DNA from 3 places in the Cytobacillus dafuensis genome. Region 1 is predicted to be linked to each of the others. Evidence: predicted binding sites of a transcription regulator. Region 1 holds the regulator's gene; each other region holds the start of a gene.

The links. Region 1 encodes Rex, which represses fermentation and respiration genes when NADH is low (regulators of the CRP and FNR family bind a similar motif). Its sites were predicted from a motif close to TTGTGAAATATTTCACAA; they were not measured.
Region 2: a site for Rex is predicted at 2,686-2,703, ahead of FSZ17_RS08505 (helical membrane plugin domain-containing protein). Genes of this name have one in related genera too.
Region 3: a site for Rex is predicted at 3,742-3,759, ahead of qoxA (cytochrome aa3 quinol oxidase subunit II). Genes of this name have one in related genera too.

What each region holds. Positions count from the first base shown of each region.
Region 1 covers NZ_CP042593.1:635,787-642,475, reverse strand. Annotated here, with positions in the region: gene groL (chaperonin GroEL) at 1-1,378, opposite strand, end outside; gene groES (co-chaperone GroES) at 1,442-1,726, opposite strand; gene FSZ17_RS03360 (CPBP family intramembrane glutamic endopeptidase) at 1,985-2,716, shown strand; gene FSZ17_RS03355 (YdiK family protein) at 2,713-2,919, shown strand; gene FSZ17_RS03350 (redox-sensing transcriptional repressor Rex) at 2,993-3,640, opposite strand; gene moaC (cyclic pyranopterin monophosphate synthase MoaC) at 3,667-4,155, opposite strand; gene FSZ17_RS03340 (ABC-F family ATP-binding cassette domain-containing protein) at 4,613-6,535, shown strand.
Region 2 covers NZ_CP042593.1:1,794,632-1,801,320, forward strand. Annotated here, with positions in the region: gene FSZ17_RS08495 (alkaline phosphatase family protein) at 1-1,131, shown strand, start outside; gene FSZ17_RS08500 (MFS transporter) at 1,131-2,417, shown strand; gene FSZ17_RS08505 (helical membrane plugin domain-containing protein) at 2,771-3,214, shown strand; gene FSZ17_RS08510 (NAD(P)/FAD-dependent oxidoreductase) at 3,255-4,436, shown strand; gene pepT (peptidase T) at 4,526-5,761, opposite strand; gene FSZ17_RS08520 (amidohydrolase) at 5,913-6,689, shown strand, end outside.
Region 3 covers NZ_CP042593.1:1,781,316-1,788,004, reverse strand. Annotated here, with positions in the region: gene FSZ17_RS08470 (transporter substrate-binding domain-containing protein) at 1-718, opposite strand, end outside; lysine riboswitch at 901-1,082, opposite strand; partial or broken gene FSZ17_RS23680 (hypothetical protein) at 1,240-1,346, opposite strand; gene pdxR (MocR-like pyridoxine biosynthesis transcription factor PdxR) at 1,636-3,093, opposite strand; gene qoxA (cytochrome aa3 quinol oxidase subunit II) at 3,876-4,787, shown strand; gene qoxB (cytochrome aa3 quinol oxidase subunit I) at 4,856-6,689, shown strand, end outside.

The DNA.
Region 1 (6,689 bases):
AGCCTTCTAGGCCAGCATTTTGAGAGATTGTGCGTACAGGCTCTTCCATCGCACGTAATACGATGTTGATACCAGTTGCGATATCGCCTTCTGCTTCAAGAGCAGCAACTTTATTGTATACGTTAAGTAGAGCAACTCCACCACCAGATACAATTCCTTCTTCAACAGCTGCACGAGTAGCGTTTAATGCGTCCTCGATGCGAAGCTTGCGCTCTTTTAATTCTGTTTCAGTAGCAGCACCTACTTTAATAACTGCTACACCGCCAGCTAATTTAGCTAAGCGCTCTTGTAATTTTTCTTTATCAAATTCAGAAGTAGACTCTTCTAATTGAACACGGATTTGGTTCACACGAGAAGCGATTTGCGCGCTGTCTCCAGCACCTTCAACGATTGTTGTATTTTCTTTCGTAACAACAACTTTAGAAGCACGGCCTAAAGATTCGATTGTTGCAGATTTTAGGTCACGGCCTAATTCTTCTGTGATTACTTCACCGCCAGTTAGGATAGCGATATCTTCTAACATTGCTTTACGACGGTCACCAAAGCCAGGAGCTTTAACAGCAACTGCATTGAATGTTCCGCGAAGCTTATTCACTACTAAAGTAGCAAGTGCTTCACCTTCAACGTCTTCAGCAACAAGTAATAATGACTTGCCTTGCTGAACCACTTGCTCAAGAACTGGAAGAATTTCTTGAATGCTTGTGATCTTTTTATCTGTAATTAAAATGTATGGATTATCTAGAACTGCTTCCATCTTATCAGAATCAGTTACCATGTATGGAGAAGCATATCCACGGTCGAATTGCATACCTTCTACTACATCAAGCTCAGTAGTGAAGCCTTTAGACTCTTCGATTGTGATAACTCCGTCGTTACCAACGCGCTCCATAGCTTCAGCGATTAGTTCGCCAACTTCTTTATCATCAGAAGAAATAGAAGCAACCTGTGCGATTGACTCTTTGCCTTCGATTGGTTTAGAAATTGTTTTTAACTCTTCAACAGCAGTAGCAACCGCTTTTTCGATACCTTTACGGATACCCATTGGGTTTGCGCCAGCTGTTACGTTTTTAAGACCTTCACGGATCATAGCTTGAGCAAGAACTGTTGCAGTTGTTGTACCATCACCAGCAACATCATTTGTTTTGCTAGCAACTTCAGCAACAAGCTTTGCACCCATGTTTTCGAAAGCATCTTCTAATTCGATTTCTTTCGCAATTGTTACACCATCATTTGTAATTAATGGAGAACCAAATTTCTTCTCAAGAACCACGTTGCGTCCTTTTGGTCCAAGAGTTACTTTTACTGCATCTGCAAGAGCGTCAACACCGCGGAGCATTGCGCGGCGAGCATCTTCACTAAACTTAATCTCTTTTGCCATGAATAAAAACCTCCTCAAAATATTTAAAGTAATTTTTCTTAAAATGTATAAGCTGTGCGGGTATTAGCCGATAACAGCAAGAATGTCGTTTTCGCGTAAAATTAAATATTCTTTGCCTTCGTACTTCACTTCAGTACCAGCATATTTTGAGAAGATAATACGGTCGCCTTCAGCAACTTCAAGGGCTACACGCTCACCGTTCTCAAGAACGCGGCCAGTTCCTACAGCAACAACATTGCCTTCTTGAGGCTTTTCTTTAGCAGTGTCCGGCAAAACGATGCCGCTTGCAGTTTTTTCTTCAGTTTCAACAAGCTCGATAATAATTCGATCACCTAGTGGCTTTAACAAGTGAAACAACCTCCTCAATAAATATGTAATTTATTTTATTAGCACTCTCTAACCTTGAGTGCTAACACAATTAATATATTAAAGAATCTCCTATCTATTTGCAAGAGTGAAGCTCAATTTTTTCAAAAAAAAATTATATGTCCTCACCGATAGTTAAGTTTAGATTCAAAAATTCATTTTGAGTGTACTATTTGAAACATGTACCTTTTTATGAGTAAAATGTAGTTTAGTGTACACTATTAATAAGGAGATAAATTGGTGAAAAAAGAATACTGGATCATTCTCATTGTTTATATAACCATGCAATTATCAGGCGTCATTGGAGTTCCGCTCGTTGCTTATATCGGAACCCTTTTAGGAAAAAGTATGCAGGAAATGGAGATTATCTCGGTAACTTCATGGATTGTGATCAGCTTTACCATTACATTAATCATCACTTTAGTATTGCTGCGAAAAGAAATGAAAGATCACACTTTAATGAGGAATTCAGCTTCTGCTGCTTCTTCTATTACGTGGGCCATTGGCGGTGTTTTCCTTGCTTTTTTCGCACAAACGATTGCAGCCAATATTGAGAGCTTAATTGGAATTGAAATGGGCTCTGAAAACACACAGCAAATTATGCAGCTTATTCAAGCTTCACCTATCATCATCATTGTCAGCTCTGTGATCGGTCCCATCTTAGAGGAAATTGTTTTTCGAAAAATCCTTTTCGGTTCGCTCCACAAGAGAATGAACTTTTTTCTGGCAGCTTTAATTAGCTCTGTTATTTTCGCGCTTGCCCATGCCGAAATCGAACATATCCTTTTATATTCTGCAATGGGTTTTACATTTGCCTTTCTCTATGTCAAAACAAAGCGCATCATCGTACCGATTTTTGCCCATGTGGCAATGAATACATTCGTCGTCATCCTGCAGCTAAACAAAGACAATATTGAAAACTGGCTTAAGGATATGGAAAAAATTCAAAGCTTTATTGGAGGATTTTTATGAAAAGGACACCATTGTTTTCAGGCATTATCTATATCATTCTTGGAATCCTCTTTACCCTAATGGCAATCCAGAATACTCAAAATGAACAAACCTGGGGAATGTTTACCTATCTATTCATTATTATAGCAACCATGGACTTAGGTACAGGCTTACGATTGGTTGCGTTTCACTTTAAAATAAAAAATAGTCAACCAAAAAAATGAGCCTTCGTGGAGGCTCATTTCTTTTGGTTAGGATATGGATTATGATTGCTACAGCCTTAGATTCTAGAAAGCATTAATCATTTTCTGCTGGATAATGCTTTAAAAAGTAGATAAGTGATTGAAGCTCGACTGCTAAATCGATATGGTGAATTCTAATTGTAGGTGGAACCGAAAGCCGGGCTGGTGTAAAATTCAAAATGCCCTTCACATGGCTTTGAGCAATTCTGTCCGCAATTGATTGGGCTGCTGGAGCAGGAACAGTTAATATGACTACTTGAATCTGTTGATCTTGGATGACTTTTTCAAGATCATTCATATGAAAAATAGGGACATCACTAATATGGGTTCCAACCTTCCCCTCGTCCACATCAAAAGCAACTTCAATTTTCGTATTATTGTTTTTAAGAAAATTATAATTCAAGAACGCAGTCCCTAAATTACCAACCCCTATAAGGGCTACCTTTATCAGTTCATCCTGATCCAAAGTTTTCCGAAAAAAAGAGAGCAAGTAATTGACGTTATACCCATACCCCTTTTTCCCTAAAGCTCCGAAATAAGAGAAGTCCCTTCTTATCGTTGCAGAATCAACCTTTACAGCATCACTTAATTCTGCCGATGATACCCTCTGCTTTCCAGAAGCATGCAAATTTTTAAGAAAACGATAATATAAAGGGAGACGTTTTGCAGTTGCTTGTGGAATTTTCATTGATTCACTTGCCATATATGTATCTCCTCTCCAAATTCTAACTATTCAATCTCTCGCTTAAAATCTCCATTCTTACCACCAGTTTTTTCAACTAAATACGTTTTACCGATAACCATCCCTTTATCAACCGCTTTACACATATCATATACGGTAAGCGCACATACAGATGCAGCTGTTAGCGCTTCCATCTCTACACCTGTGTTACCCTTTGTTTTGACAGTAGCAGTAATAAAAAGTATGTACTCATCTTGTACAATCTTCCATGAGAATGAAATATCCACTCCAGTTAGTGGAATCGGATGGCACATAGGGATGATTTCCCACGTTTTCTTGCAAGCCATTACACCCGCAACCTGGGCAACCGCAAGTACATCGCCTTTTTTCATTTTATTCGAAGCAATATTTTCATATATTTCTTTATTAACTGTAATACTTGAGTGAGCAATCGCCGTACGAACCGTTTCCGGCTTATCACTAACATCGACCATTTTTGCTCTGCCTTCTTGATTAAAATGTGTAAACTCAGTCATAATAACACCTCACAATCAAATCATACACTATTTTTATCCAAATGTGTAAACATTGTAAGGCTTTTCACAAATAAGATTTGATTAGGAAATCCTTACTAACACGACTATTATAGAGAAATTATATGTTTAAATAAAGTGAAACTTCCATCAGTGGGGGTTTTTCGACGCACAGGACGTGCTAGTGCCGACGTTACCACAGGACGTGGCGTTCTTAGTCGGCCTTCATCCCCCACTGATGGTTAGTTGAACCAATCGGGCATTTACGGGCAGTTGATCCCCCACTTACTCTTCTTTGCATACGCGAATCCTTGAAATGGGGGTCTTACTGCCCGTTAATCTGCGATAACCACACAGTAAATAAAAAATTTTAAGAGAGTGCTTCTCACACAAACACTCCTTTATTGCCCATCATATATGAATGGGTTACACTATCTCTATAACATAGAGGTGAAAAAAAATGATTTTATTACAAGTCAATCAATTAATAAAAAACTTCGGTGCCGAAGTTATTTTATCGAATATAAAGCTTGAAGTACAAACTCGCGACAGAATTGCCCTTGTTGGACGCAATGGAGCCGGTAAATCCACACTTTTAAAAATTATTGCTGGTCAAATGTCCCATGATTCTGGAGATATTATCAAGCCAAAGGAAGTAGAAATTGGCTATCTAGCACAAAATACAGGCCTTGAATCCGAGCGTTCGATTTGGGACGAAATGCTAACTGTATTCGATCATTTGCAAAAGCTCGAGAAGAATTTACGCAGGCTTGAAGAGAGAATGTCTGAGCCTGAAGCAATGGCAAATCAGGAAGATTATGATCGAATTTTAAAAGAGTATGACGAACGGCAGGTTCAATTTAAAGAATTAGGAGGCTATCAATACGAATCAGACATCCGCTCTGTCCTTCACGGATTGAATTTCCAATCCTTTAGTTATGATACAAAAATATCTACATTAAGCGGCGGACAGAAAACAAGGCTTGCTTTAGGAAAACTGTTATTAAAGAAACCCGATATATTAATATTGGACGAGCCTACGAACCATTTAGATATTGATACATTATCCTGGCTAGAGCAATATTTACAAGGATACGATGGAGCCATTCTAATCGTCTCCCATGATCGATACTTTTTAGATAAAGTCGTTACACAGGTGTATGAATTATCAAGAAATCAAATTCGAAAATATTTAGGGAACTACAGCTCCTATCTTGACCAAATGGCCGCAAACTATGAACGCGAAATGAAGCTCTATGAGAAACAGCAGGAAGAAGTAGCTAAGCTGCAGGATTTTATTCAGCGTAATCTAGCGAGAGCCTCCACGACAAAAAGAGCGCAAAGCAGAAGAAAACAGCTAGAAAGAATGGACCTAATGGATCGTCCACTTGGTGATGAAAAATCAGCTTCATTTGGATTCCAAATTGATAAACAATCAGGGAATGAAGTATTGAAGGCTCATTCTGTTGCTGTCGGTTATAGTGGAGAGATGATTTCAAAGGATATTTCTTTCCGTATCACTCGGGGTGAAAGCTTTGCCCTTGTTGGTCCAAACGGAATTGGCAAATCCACACTTTTAAAAACTATTATCAACAAGCTGCCCCTTCTTGAAGGTGATCTGAACTTCGGTTCAAATGTAGCTATTGGCTATTACGATCAAGAACAGGCTGAGCTTACATCGAATAAGCGTGTGCTTAACGAGCTTTGGGACGATTATCCACTAAAACCAGAAAAAGAAATTCGGACCGTGTTAGGTAACTTTCTTTTCTCTGGAGATGACGTCTTAAAAACAGTCTCAACATTAAGCGGAGGTGAGAAGGCGCGTCTAGCCTTAGCTAAGTTAATGATGCAAAAGGCTAATTTCTTAATCCTGGACGAGCCTACAAACCATCTTGATTTAGATAGTAAAGAAATTCTAGAGAATGCATTAATTGATTACCCTGGTACCATTCTATTTGTATCCCACGACCGTTACTTTATTAATCGAATTACAACCAAAGTTCTTGAGCTTAGTGAAAAGGGAGCGACTGAATATCTAGGTGATTACGATTATTATGTTGAAAAAAAGCAAGAACAAGAAGAGTTAAAAACACTGGCTTCATCTAAAATTCCTTCTTCTCCACAGCAAGTAAATCAAGAAAAAAGCTCTTATCAAATGGATAAGGAAGCTAAAAAAATTGAAAGACAGAGACAAAGAAGACTAGAAGAAGTCGAGAAACAAATTGAAGCGTTAGAAATGAAAATTGCTGAATTTGAGCAACTCCTCTGCGAACCCGATGTGTATCAAGACCATGAAAGAGTCATGGAGATTACAAAAGAGAATAACGAAACGAAGGCTAAATTAGAAGCATTAGTTGAAGAGTGGACAGTACTTGCTGATTAATGAAAGATTTTTAGAAAATCGACCAGGAGATTCTCCCTCTTGGTCTTTTTCTTATCCACAAAAATATTCACATATAATGGACTGAAATAGAGGGATTCCACAGACTTCTCCACATTATCCACAATTTATTGTGTTTTTATCCACATTATACACA
Region 2 (6,689 bases), 1.2 Mb from region 1:
ACTCTTTTGCAGCCTGGGGTAGCTTCACCGGATTGGAACTGGTATCGAAGCTCCATAAAAGGTACAACTTTATATGATGAGGCTAGTAAAGCAAATCTCACAACCGCCGCTCTTCTTTGGCCAGTTACTGGGAAAGCAAAAAGTATACAATATAATCTACCGGAAATTTTTCCAAATAGGAAATGGCAAAATCAAATCCTCGTTTCGCTTTTGAGTGGAACACCTTACTATCAATGGGAGCTTAATAATCGTTTTGGTCATATTCGAAATGGTTTAAGTCAGCCTGAATTAGATGACTTTGTGTTAGAGTCAGCTGTTCACACGATTTTAACGAGAAGCCCCAATTTATTACTTGTTCATTTTACTGATTTGGATACTCAGCGCCATTACCATGGTGTATTTTCTGATGAAGCAATTAAAGCCATTCATCGCCATGATATAAGGCTTGGACGTATATTAAATGCTCTTGAGGAATGTGGAAGACTTTCTGACACAACCATTGTAGTGCTTGGTGATCATAGTGCTCTCGATGAGAATAAAGCCGTGCAGTTAAACGTTTTATTTAAGGAGAAGAACTTAATTTCAGTAAATGTAAATGGAAAAATTATTGATTGGAAGGCATATTGCAAAAGCTGTGACGGCTCTGCATATATTTATTTAAAAAACAAAGATGATGTTGAAACAAATCTTTTTGTAAGGAGCATACTAGAGGATTTAATAGTAGATCCTAGCAATGGAATTGAGAGCATGATAACAGGAGAGGAGGCTGGTAAAAAAGGAGCAGATCCGGCTTGTGCTTTTATGATTGAGGCAAGGCATGGATTTTATTTTCATGATGAGCATCTTGGTGATTATATTCATCATATTACGAATGAAGATGTTCTGCCTGGCAAAAAATACACTTTTGCTTCACACGGCTATTCGCCTGAAAAACAGGAATACAAGACAATTTTTCTAGCCACTGGCAGAGGGATTCGGCAAAATGAAGTTATTCCATCTATGCGTCTTATTGATATTGGTCCAACATTAGCAAGAATACTAGGGTTGGATTTAGGGCAAACGGATGGAGAAGTTATCGCGGATTTTTTAACTATTGATACAAAAAATAATTTAACAAAGGGGGTAGTATAATGGGGAAAATGACTAAACCTGAACGAAGCTGGGCCTTTTATGATTGGGCAAATTCCGCATATTCTATTGTTGTCGTTACTGCTATTTTTCCTTTATATTTTAAATCTGCAGCAACAGAAGCCGGAATTTCTGCAACTACATCAACAGCCTACTGGGGTTATGCAAACTCATTTGCTACACTGATCGTTTCCATATTGGCTCCATTGCTTGGTACAATTGCTGATTTTAGAGGCTTTAAAAAGAGATTTTTTACTTTTTTTGCGTCATTAGGAGTTATTTTTACACTTCTATTAGCGGTTGTACCAAATGATCAATGGTTAATATTGTTAGGATTTTTTGTTTTTACTTCCGTTGGGTTTGCAGGAGCAAATATTTTTTATGATGCTTTTTTAGTAGACGTAACGAGTGAAGATCGAATGAACCGCATCTCTTCAAATGGATTTGCGCTTGGTTATATTGGGAGTACAATCCCATTTATCATTTCAATTGCAATAATTATTTTGGCTCAGCAAGAAATCATCCCATTATCTGTAGGGATTGCAAGTCAAATTGCATTTGTGATTACAGCTCTATGGTGGGGACTTTTCACAATCCCGATGTTAAAAAATGTGGAGCAGAAATACTATGTAGAGCGAGTCTCTAATCCTGTTGCAACAAGCTTTAAAAAACTGTTTACCACTTTGAAAAATATTAAAGCATATCGTGCACTATTTCTATTCTTACTTGCTTATTTCTTTTACATTGATGGTGTTCATACGATTTTAACTATGTCTACTGCTTATGGATCAGACTTAGGCATTAGTGCTTCAACATTGTTAATCGTATTGTTTTTAGTCCAAGTTGTGGCAGCGCCATTCACGATTATGTTTAGTAAGCTAGGTCAGAAATTTAGTGAAAAGAAAATGATCTTTGTGGCCATCATTGTATATATAATTATTTGTATTTACGCCTATTTCTTAAAAACAGCCATAGACTTTTGGATTTTAGCTATGCTTGTGGCAACAGTTCAAGGTGGAATTCAAGCTTTAAGTCGTTCCTATTTTGCTAAGCTTATTCCAAAAGAATCTTCCAATGAATTCTTTGGCTTTTACAATATTTTCGGAAAGATTGCAGCAATAGCCGGCCCCACGCTAATGGGTGTAACAGCTCAACTAACAGGAAATACGAGCAGCGGAGTCTTTAGCTTGATCGTATTATTTGTCTTTGGCGCTTTCATTCTCTGGCGGGTTCCAAATCATGTCGTGTTCTCTGCGGAGCAATCTGCTGCGAATCAAATTAGCAGGTAAGTTAAGTCTGCATTCTCTATATAGGGATTGCAGACTTTTTATTTTCAGGGAGAAAGTGAACCCTTCAGTCATCAAAAAAAGTAATTTCTATCAATCACCCCATTAATACCTTATAAGTGATGATAATATAAAAATTTAAATTGAAATTACATTTAAATAAGCGTATAGTAATTGAGGGGTAACTGAAGGGGTAAATTTTTTAGTTTAATTGAACATTAAATTAATAAATTTGCTGATATATTATGTTTTAGAGTTTTTTTATTTACTTTTGTGAAATATCACACAAATTAAAATCACCCTTCAGTTAATAGTTTTTTAATAAATTATTATTTACTTGTAAAGGGGAAGAGGATATGACTGCAACGCTTACTCAACCAAGGCCAGAACAAGAAAATCTTGATGTGTCATTTAATCAGGAAAGACAAGAATTACTTGATCAGCTATTAAAACCTGAGGTACAGGAATCCTTAACAACATTAGTAGAACAACTCCCTAAATTAACTGAGCTTGTTTCGATCTTAAATAAGTCATATGACTTTGCTCAATCAGTTGCTACTGATGACGTATTAAAGAATGATACAATTGGCGCTATCAAAGAAATGGTAGATCCAGTTAAAGATACTGTGAAAAATATTGCAGCTACAGCTATTGAAGCTAAGGACCGTGCGGAAGAAAGCCATGAAGTGATTGGTCTTTTCGGTATTTTAAAAATGCTAAAAGATCCGCAAGCACAGAAGCTTTTCCGTTTCGTAAATGCTTATCTGCAAATCGCAGAAGAAAAAAATAGTCAAAAATAGTATTGTTCTTTTAATACAACTAGTAAGGACGGGATAAATCATGTCAAAACATATTGTTATCTTAGGTGCAGGTTATGGCGGACTTCTTTCAGCTTTAACTGTTCGTCAATATTTAAATAGAGAAGAAGCTTATGTAACTGTAGTAAACCAATACCCAACACACCAAATCATTACTGAACTTCACCGTCTAGCAGGTGGAACAATTTCTGAAAAAGCTATCTCTATGCCTTTAGAAAAACTTTTCAAAGGTAAGGATATCGACCTGAAAATTGCTACGGTAGACTCTTTTTCTGTAGATAAAAAAGAGGTAAAGCTTAATGATGGTTCTACTTTAACTTATGATGCACTTGTTGTTGGTTTAGGAAGTAAAACTGGTTACTTTGGTATTCCAGGGCTTGAAGAAAACAGCATGGTATTAAAATCAGTTAATGATGCAAATAATATTTACAATCATATTGTTGGCAGAATTCGTGAATACGCAAAAACGAGAAATGAAGCAGATGCAACCATTGTTATTGGCGGTGGCGGCTTAACTGGCGTAGAGTTAGTTGGCGAAATTGTTGATAACATGACTAAAGTTGCTAAGAGCTTTGGTGTTGACCCAAAAGAATTGAAGATCAAGCTTGTTGAAGCAGGTCCGAAAATTCTTCCTGTCTTACCAGATCATTTAATTGAACGTGCAACGACTAGCTTAGAAGCTCGTGGAGTAGAATTCTTAACTGGTCTTCCTGTCACAAATGTAAGCGGCAATGAAATTGATCTTAAAGACGGTACGAAAATCATTGCGAATACTTTCGTCTGGACAGGCGGTATCCAAGCTCTTCCTATTGTTGAACAGTCAGGACTTGCTTGCGATCGTGGCCGTGCAACAGTTAATGAATTCCTTCAATCAACAACTCACCCTGATGTGTTTGTTGTTGGTGATAGTGCTGTTGCATTCCCTGAAGATGGCGGTCGTCCTTATGCACCAACAGCACAGAACGCTTGGCAAATGGGCGAACTAGTTGGCTACAACCTATTTGCATATCTTCAAGACAAAGCATTTGAAAAGTTTGCTCCTGTAAATTCAGGTACACTTGCAAGTCTTGGCCGTAAAGATAGCGTTGCTTCTATCGGAGCTAATGGTACATCACTTAAAGGATTACCAGCTTCCCTAATGAAGGAAGCAAGTCATGTGCGCTACTTGACACATATTAAAGGTTTGTTTAGTTTGGCTTACTAATAGGTATATGATAAAAAGACCTTCGTATTAAATGCGAAGGTCTTTTTGCATATAATATACTGCACGATTAGAAAGGATCTGACAGTCCTTTACTCTCCCTTTTCCTCGAACAGTCTAATGATATTAACAATCACTTCTGTAGCTTTCACCATATTATCAACAGAAATATACTCATACTTTCCATGGTAATTTTCGCCGCCAGTGAAAATGTTTGGTGTTGGAAGTCCCATATATGAAAGCTGTGAGCCGTCTGTTCCTCCACGTATTGGTTTGATAATTGGCTTAATGTCTAATTTCATCATCGCTTCATAGGCAATGTCTACAATTTTCTTGACTGGTTCAATTTTCTCTCTCATATTGTAATACTGATCCTTCATTTCAAGACGAATATTGTCATGACCATATTTTTCTTTCAGTTCCTGAACGATTTCTTCTATTTTTGTTTTTCTTGCAAGGAAGTTATCCTTATCAAAATCACGAATAATATAACTGAGCTTTGTTTCCTCCACATCTCCGCTTACAGAGCTTAAATGATAAAAGCCTTCATAGCCTTCTGTATGTTCAGGTGCCTCTTCGAATGGCAGCTTAGCATTGAATTCCATTGCTATTTTTGCAGAGTTGACCATTTTTCCTTTCGCTGTTCCAGGGTGAATATTATTCCCTTTAATAGTAATTTTAGCAGCTGCGGCATTAAAGCTTTCATATTCGAGTTCTCCGAGTGGGCCGCCGTCTACTGTATATGCATATTTTGCATTAAAGGCTGCAACATCAAATTTATGCGGACCTCTTCCAATCTCTTCATCTGGTGTAAAAGCAACTCTAATTTTTCCATGCTTTATCTCTGGATGGTTAATAAGGTATGTCATTGCGGTCATAATTTCAGCAATCCCAGCTTTGTTGTCAGCTCCAAGAAGAGTTGTGCCATCTGTGGTAATGATTGTGTGACCTTTATATTGGATTAAGCTTGGAAAATCTTTTGGTGAGAGAACAATATGTAACTCGTTATTTAAGGTAATGTCATTTCCATCATACTTTTCATGGATTTGTGGTTTGACATTTGCACCAGTAAAATCAGTCGCTGTATCTAGATGGGCTAAAAATCCAATCGTTGGTACTGTTTTGTCTGTATTGGCAGGAAGAGTCGCCATCACATATCCATTTTCATCAATTGTTACTTCTTCCATTCCGATTGACTTTAGTTCCTCGACTAGTAAATTTGCCAATATAATTTGACCTTGCGTTGAAGGACATGTTTCATTTTCTTCATTAGATTGTGTGTCGATTTTTACGTAAGTGGTTAATCTTTCAATGATTTCATTTTTCAATTTCCACAACTCCTTTAAATGGTGTTTTTTTCATTTTATCATAGTTTTCAAAACCGTTGAAAAATTGACATTCCAAATCGAAGTTGTTATATAATTATTGAATATTCAAATCGAAATTATCAAAATTTTTTCTGCGAAGGGGATATACATAGTGAAACAAGATCCGATTCAATTTATTGAACATAACCGAGAACAAATTCTACAAACCTATCAAGAGCTTCATCAGCTTGCAGAACCAAGCTGGCAGGAGGAAAAAACATCTGCCTATATTCGAGAGAAACTAATTCGAGCTGGGTTAAATGTAAGAACGTTTGAAGATCATTTTGGTTTGGTTGTAGAGATGAAGGGAGAATTAAATGATGTCATCGCCCTTCGTGCAGATATGGATGCATTAGTTCAGGAAGTGGATGGAAAGGTTCGTGCAAATCATTCATGTGGTCATGATGGACATAGTACTATGGCCCTTTTTACGGCGCTCGCCATAGCGAATTCGGAGCACTCATTCAAACATACTGTTCGTGTTATTTTCCAGCCTGCTGAAGAAAAAGCGGAAGGGGCACTGAAAATGATTGAAGCAGGTGCATTAGAAAATGTTAAATTTCTTGGAGGGATTCATGTACGACCAGCTATAGAAATTCCTTTTAAAAAGGCTGCACCTGTCATTCTTCATGGATCTACGGCAACTATTCAAGGTGTAATAAAGGGTGTTCCAGCACATGCGGCAAGACCAGAGGAAGGAAATAACCCGCTTGAAGCAGCTGCTTTCTTAATTCAGGCTATTCGTCAGATCCAATTGAAGGATGCACATAAGTACTCTATCAAGATAACAGAGCTGCACGGTGGTGAGGCATCGAATTTAATTCCGGAAACGGTTCATTTTACATTCGATTTAAGAGCTGAAACGAATGAAACGATGAACAAGCTTATA
Region 3 (6,689 bases), 1.1 Mb from region 1:
CAGTATCATCATCTGATGTTTTAAAGCCATCTTTAAATTCAATCATCTTAAAGTTTTCGTTAGCAGATTCAGCACTTACTCCTTCTGGACGTTCAGATACATATCCATCAATAACTCCTGATTCAAGCGCAACCCTCATTGCTGGGAAGTTATCCATAGCAGGCTGTTTGTTCACACCGTCAATTTGATCGATGACTGAATAGTGGAAAGTATTTAATTGAGCAGACACTTTTGCACCATTAAAATCTTGGATAGATGTAGCTCCATCATATTTTCCGCCTTTTTTAACAACCATAACTAAATTCGATTTATAGTAGACGTCTGAAAAGTCAATCGTCTTTTTACGTTCAGCTGTTGGCGACATTCCTGCAATAATAGCGTCAATTTTTCCAGAAGTCAGAGCCGGGACTAGGCCATCCCACTCAGTCTTCACGATCACTAATTCTTTTCCTAAACCGTCAGCGATTTTTTTTGCGATTTCTACATCGTATCCACCTGCATATTCTGCACTTCCGTCAATTTTTACGCCGCCATTTGCTTCATCCATTTGTGTCCAGTTGAATGGAGCATATCCAGCTTCAAGCCCCACTTTAAATGTTCCATTTTCAGACTCTCCTGCACCACCTGTTTTTTCAGAATCCTTGCTTGTACCACATCCTGCCAAAAGTAAAATCATAGATAAAGACATTACTATTAAAAATGATAATTTTCTCCTCATGAAGCTTCTCCCCTTTTGTTATGATAGTTTAATATATTTCTATAATCGGAAAGGTATGCATGCCACCCAATTATAAAAGTCCCATTATTCAATTTATTCGGGAAATTTACATAATAAAAAGAGACCTGAGGTAAACTCAGGTCTCGTATTATACATTTGCCCTTAAGTCCTCTTCTTTCCCTAAATGAGATAGCACAACTCAATAAACCGGGATGTTTATTGAGACAGTCCTGCAGTTCTTAACTGCAGACCCAGCAAGCAATACAGAGAATATTACAAGCTTCGGCGACATTTCCTTCTCAATAGCATCATAGCTTCTCAAGCTCCGCTAAAGACTGTTAAATATCGCGCCTCTACCTCACTAGTAAAAAGTGAGGTCTTATTAAATTGTTACATGTAGTCTACAATAATCGATATAATCTGTCAACATTCTATAAGGAAAAAGTCACAGAAAATCATTATTTTAATATTATATTAATTTAATGTTCTTTTATCACGCGAATTGTTTTTAATTCAGTATCTCATGCACCTTGAACTGGAAGACCGGCTTCAATATTTGTTCTTGTATACATTACGAAATTATTACACCAGGGATAAAGATCGGAATCCCAGGAGGATAAACCATAACACTTTTAAAATATAGGCTATGTTAAACTTCCCTGTTGATTTCCGCTGCAGTCACTTAGCGATCGCGGGCGGTCCGGAAGCCTGCTCGTAGCTATCTCTACTGCTGGGTCACCCTTTGACTCGCTTCTCCCGCAGGACATTGAATAAGCTTCCTAGAATGATCACCGCACGAAGGAAATGCGTTAGCATTTTCGAGGAACTCGCGCCTGCAGCAAGAATCAACAACAAAAATAGCATTATCAACACTGAGCTTTAACAAAGCTAAAATATAAAAAAGGATCATGAAATTTTCATGATCCTCCGATTAAATAATTATTATTTACTGCATTAAGTGCTTCGGTAAACCTCTTTATTCCTTCATTTATAGATTCTTCATTTTCCCTTGCAAAGGTAAAGCGGACGAATCCCTTTTTGGATCCCATTGTAGTTCCGGGTACATAGATAACCCCTCTTTTGATTGACTCTTCCAGCAATTGTACTTCATTAAAATCTTTATTCAACTTGCACCAAATATGGATTCCACCCTGCGGTATATAAAAGTCAACTTGATCCTTTAAATAAAATCTAAGGCTCTTGACAATTTGATCCCTTCGCTTCTCTAACTGTTTGACTAATTTCTTGATATGAAAATGAAATTCTTCCGATTCCAAAAAATCATTAGAAATCCATTGAGTAAAGCTAGCATGCCCGAAATCTATTTGCTGTTTCGCATCGGATAATCTTTCAATAACTGGTCTTGGTCCAATTATCCAACCAATTCGCAGCCCTGAAGCAACGATTTTCGATAAAGAGCTAATATATAAAACATTTCCGTTGAGATCCATTGATTTTAGAGTTGAGATCTCTTCTCCTGAAAAGGACGTTAAACTATATGGATCATCTTCAACAACAGGAATCCCATATTCAGAAGATATTTCCAAAACTGTTTTCCGCCGATTTTTGTGAAGTAAAGCTCCTGTTGGATTTTGAAAAATCGGATTTAAAAATATCATCCGAATTCGATGTTTTTTATGTAATGACACCAAATCATTAGGGTTTATTCCATCTTTATCTACTGGTAAATAATATATTTTGAGCCCTGCCGATTTAAATATAGGGAGATTATAATGGTAGGATGGCTCTTCAATAGCAATTGCATCTCCCGGTTTTAACAGACATTGAACGACTAAATGTAAGGCTTGTTGGGCTCCCGATGTAATAAGTATTGATGAAGGATTTGTATCAATTCTTCGAAATTGTTTAACGTGTTTTGTAATGGTCTCTCTTAATACTACATTTCCTTGTGGATGGTCATATCCTAAGCTTCCAATAAAAGACCTAGTAGAAGTAATCTTTCTTAAGGAATCCAATGGAAAAAGATCCTCCGATAATTCCCCGCTTGCTAAATCAATCAGTTTATGCTCTACCATTTCTTTGCGAATTTTTTGTGTAACAGGTAAATTGGGCAAAAAGGATCCAGCCTTAATATACCTGTTCCAGCTCGGTATACGTTTCCTCGTAATTCCCCATATATCTTTGCTAATGGTCGTACCGCTTCCTCTAGTTCTTTGTACGAGCCCATTGGATTCCAACTCGTCATACGCGGCAACAACTGTGCTTCTATTGATGTTAAGCTCTTTAGCTAAGTATCTTTCAGAAGGTAATGGTTTATCAGGTGGAAAAGTACCATCTGCTATGCCATTTTCGATATATTCTGCAAGCTGTTTATATATAGCTTTTTTCGCTTTTCGATCTGGTTTCCAGTCCATTTACTACATTCCTCACTACTTTGTTTAGCCCTAATACTAATTATTGTATTCATATTTCTTTATTTATTCAAACTTAGGAAAGTTCATTTTTCCAATATTACCTATTGCACTATTACTTCTCTAGGTTAAATGACAGTATCGGTGTTAAGCAAAAAAAGTAATATATACTCCAAGAGCAATTATTGCAAGGATGATAATTACACCATAAATTAAAGATAAATTAATATTATTTCTTCTTGTTGAGCTGCTATAATTTTCGTCGCCATTACGAGTGACTAATAGAGTTAAGACAATTGATATGAATAAGATACAGAAAACCAAAGCAAACATAATCTTCATGTTACACCTCTTAAGACATTTTAGATTCTAACTAAAATTATACTAGGATAAAAAAATATCAATAAAAAAGTAAAATCAATTGAGATATTTTTAATCTTCAAAGAATTTTTTTTGTTGGGTAAACTATTAATCTTTTAGGATACTATTTTTTCTAAATAATAATAGTATACGATATGTCTCACAATTAAATACCATCCATTTTGTCAGAAATTTAACCAACCACTTTTGTAAAAGTGACTTGTTAAACGATTCTTTATTTTAAAAGAAAAGGCTGATGTACCAATATTTACAAGCGTATTTTTGAACATTTTGTGACACCAATCACATTTCCTTGCCTTTCAGAATTAGAGCGACTAATATATAAATCGACTGTGAATCATGAAACATGCTAAATCATTATTTCGCTATGAAACTACAAAATAAAATATGGAAGGGGTTATTCCATGAGAAAAAAATGGTCTTTTTTATCAATAGTTTTCACTATTGTCACTATGTTAACAGGATGCGAACCGCTATTGGTTTTGGATCCTAAAGGGCCCCAAGCTGAAAGGCAAGCAAGTGACATCATGTTATCGATTGGAATTATGTCGATAATTGTCCTAGCTGTCTTCGCTATTTTAATTATTATGCTAGTAAAATATCGTGCTTCAAAGCAAAGAGATGATTATGAACCACCTCACATTGAAGGAAATATATGGATTGAAGTCATTTGTGTGGGGATTCCCGTTTTAATAGTCGCTTACCTTTCCTTTGTTTCCGTTCAAAGTAACAATATCGTTGAGTCAGCACCGAAAGGGTATGAAGATAAAGAGCCATTAATTGTATATGCTTCAACATCTAATTGGAAGTGGCATTTTAGTTACCCTGAAGAGAATATCGAAACAGTTAATTACTTGTATATTCCTACAGATCGAGCACTTGAATTTAAACTCTATTCATACGGCCCAATCACGAGCTTCTGGATTCCTCAGCTTGGTGGACAAAAATACGCAATGTCTGACATGGTCAATACATTACATTTAGCAGCTGATGTTCCAGGTGAATATATGGGACGAAATGCCAACTTTAGTGGAAAAGGATTTGCTGAAAATACCTTCAATGTCAAAGCGATGCCTGAAAGTGAATTTGATGATTGGGTAGATGAAGTGAAGAAAACAGCGGAACCTCTTACTGAAGAGAAATTCGATGAATTATTAAAACCAGGTCATGTTGGGCAGTCCACATACACTGGAACTCACTTAGAATTCATGCCTCCTCCAGAAGGTGAAAATGGTGGACATAATCACGGATCATCTAATTCAGAAAAATCTGCAGATGATTCACATGAAGAACATTCTAATCACCAACATCATTAGGTTTATCTTACGTTAAAACAAAAAGCTAGTTTTATATATCAAGAATTCCTGAAAGGAGTCACAAATGTATGGATTACTTTGATCGATTTGCCGTACCACATACAAGTCCTGCTATTTATGCATCGATGGTTGCCATTGGACTTACAGTTATCGCAATTATCGCTGGCTTGACCTATTTTAAAAAATGGGGCTATTTATGGCGTGAATGGTTAACAACAGTTGACCATAAACGTATTGGTATTATGTATTTAATATCTGCATTATTAATGCTATTCCGCGGTGGAGTAGATGCAATTATGATGCGTGCTCAACTAGCAGTGCCTGAAAACACGCTGTTAGATGCTCAGCACTATAATGAAATATTCACTACCCATGGAGTCGTTATGATTATCTTTATGGCCATGCCATTCATTATGGCCTTCATGAACTTCGTAGTTCCATTACAAATTGGAGCTCGTGATGTAGCGTTCCCGCGATTAAATGCAATTAGCTTCTGGTTATTCTTCACTGGAGCGATGTTGTTGAATATCTCTTTCGTCATTGGTGGTTCTCCAGATGCAGGTTGGACTTCTTATTTTCCACTTGCAGGAAATGAATTTAGTGAATCTGTAGGAACAAACTATTATATGATTGCTCTTCAGATTTCTGGTCTGGGTACATTAATGACAGGGATTAACTTTATAACTACTATTTTAAAAATGAGAGCACCAGGCATGACACTAATGAAAATGCCAATGTTCACATGGTCTGCTTTAGTTACGAACGCTATTATCGTTTTTGCTTTCCCTGTATTAACTGTAGCACTTCTTATGGGCACGATGGATCGTTTATTTGCTACAAACTTCTTTACTACAGGAAATGGCGGTATGGATATGCTTTGGGCGAACTTCTTCTGGGTTTGGGGACATCCTGAAGTGTACATCTTAATTCTGCCGGCATTTGGTATTTATAGTGAGATTATCTCAACCTTTTCACGCCGTAATCTATATGGTTATAAATCAATGGTCGGCTCAATGGTTATAATCTCTCTATTATCATTCTTAGTTTGGACACACCATTTCTTTACAATGGGTCAAGGGGCTCTAACGAATAGTATTTTCTCTATTACTACAATGGCGATTGCTGTTCCAACGGGAGTTAAAATATTCAACTGGTTATTTACACTTTATAAAGGTAAAATCGTTATTACCACTCCAATGCTTTATTCATTATTGTTCATTCCGATTTTCACAATCGGTGGGGTTACTGGGGTAATGCTTGGAATGTCAGCTGCCGACTACCAATACCATAATACGATGTTTTTAGTCGCTCACTTCCACATGGTTATTATTCCTGGTGTCGTGTTCGCTATGCTTGCTGGTCTCCATTACTACTGGCCAAAAATGTTTGGTTACATGTTGAATGAGAAAATTGGTAAAGCAGGGGCATGGGTTATCTCCATGAGCACTCTTTTAGCATTCATGCCAATGTTTTTCACTGGTTTAGATGGTCAAGCACGTCGTATGTACACTTACTCTGAATCAACTGGATTTGGATTTTTGAATATGCTTTCGTTCATTGGAGCACTTGGACTTGCTATAGGTTTCTGTTTAATCGTGTACAATGTTTACTACAGCACTCGTTACGCTTCAAGAGATATTGGTTCAGATCCGTGGGATGCACGTTCTCTTGAGTGGGCTACACATAGTCCAGTACCAGAATATAACTTTGCTATTACGCCTCAAGTTAATTCATCTGAAACATTTTGGGATGCTAAGAAAAATGGTCATAAACTATTCACAGGTGAATATGAAAAAATTCATATGCCAAATAACACCGGTGTTCCTTTCATTATGGGATGTATATTCTTTGCATGGGGATTCTCATTTGTATTCGGAATGTGGATTCCTGTCATCATATCAA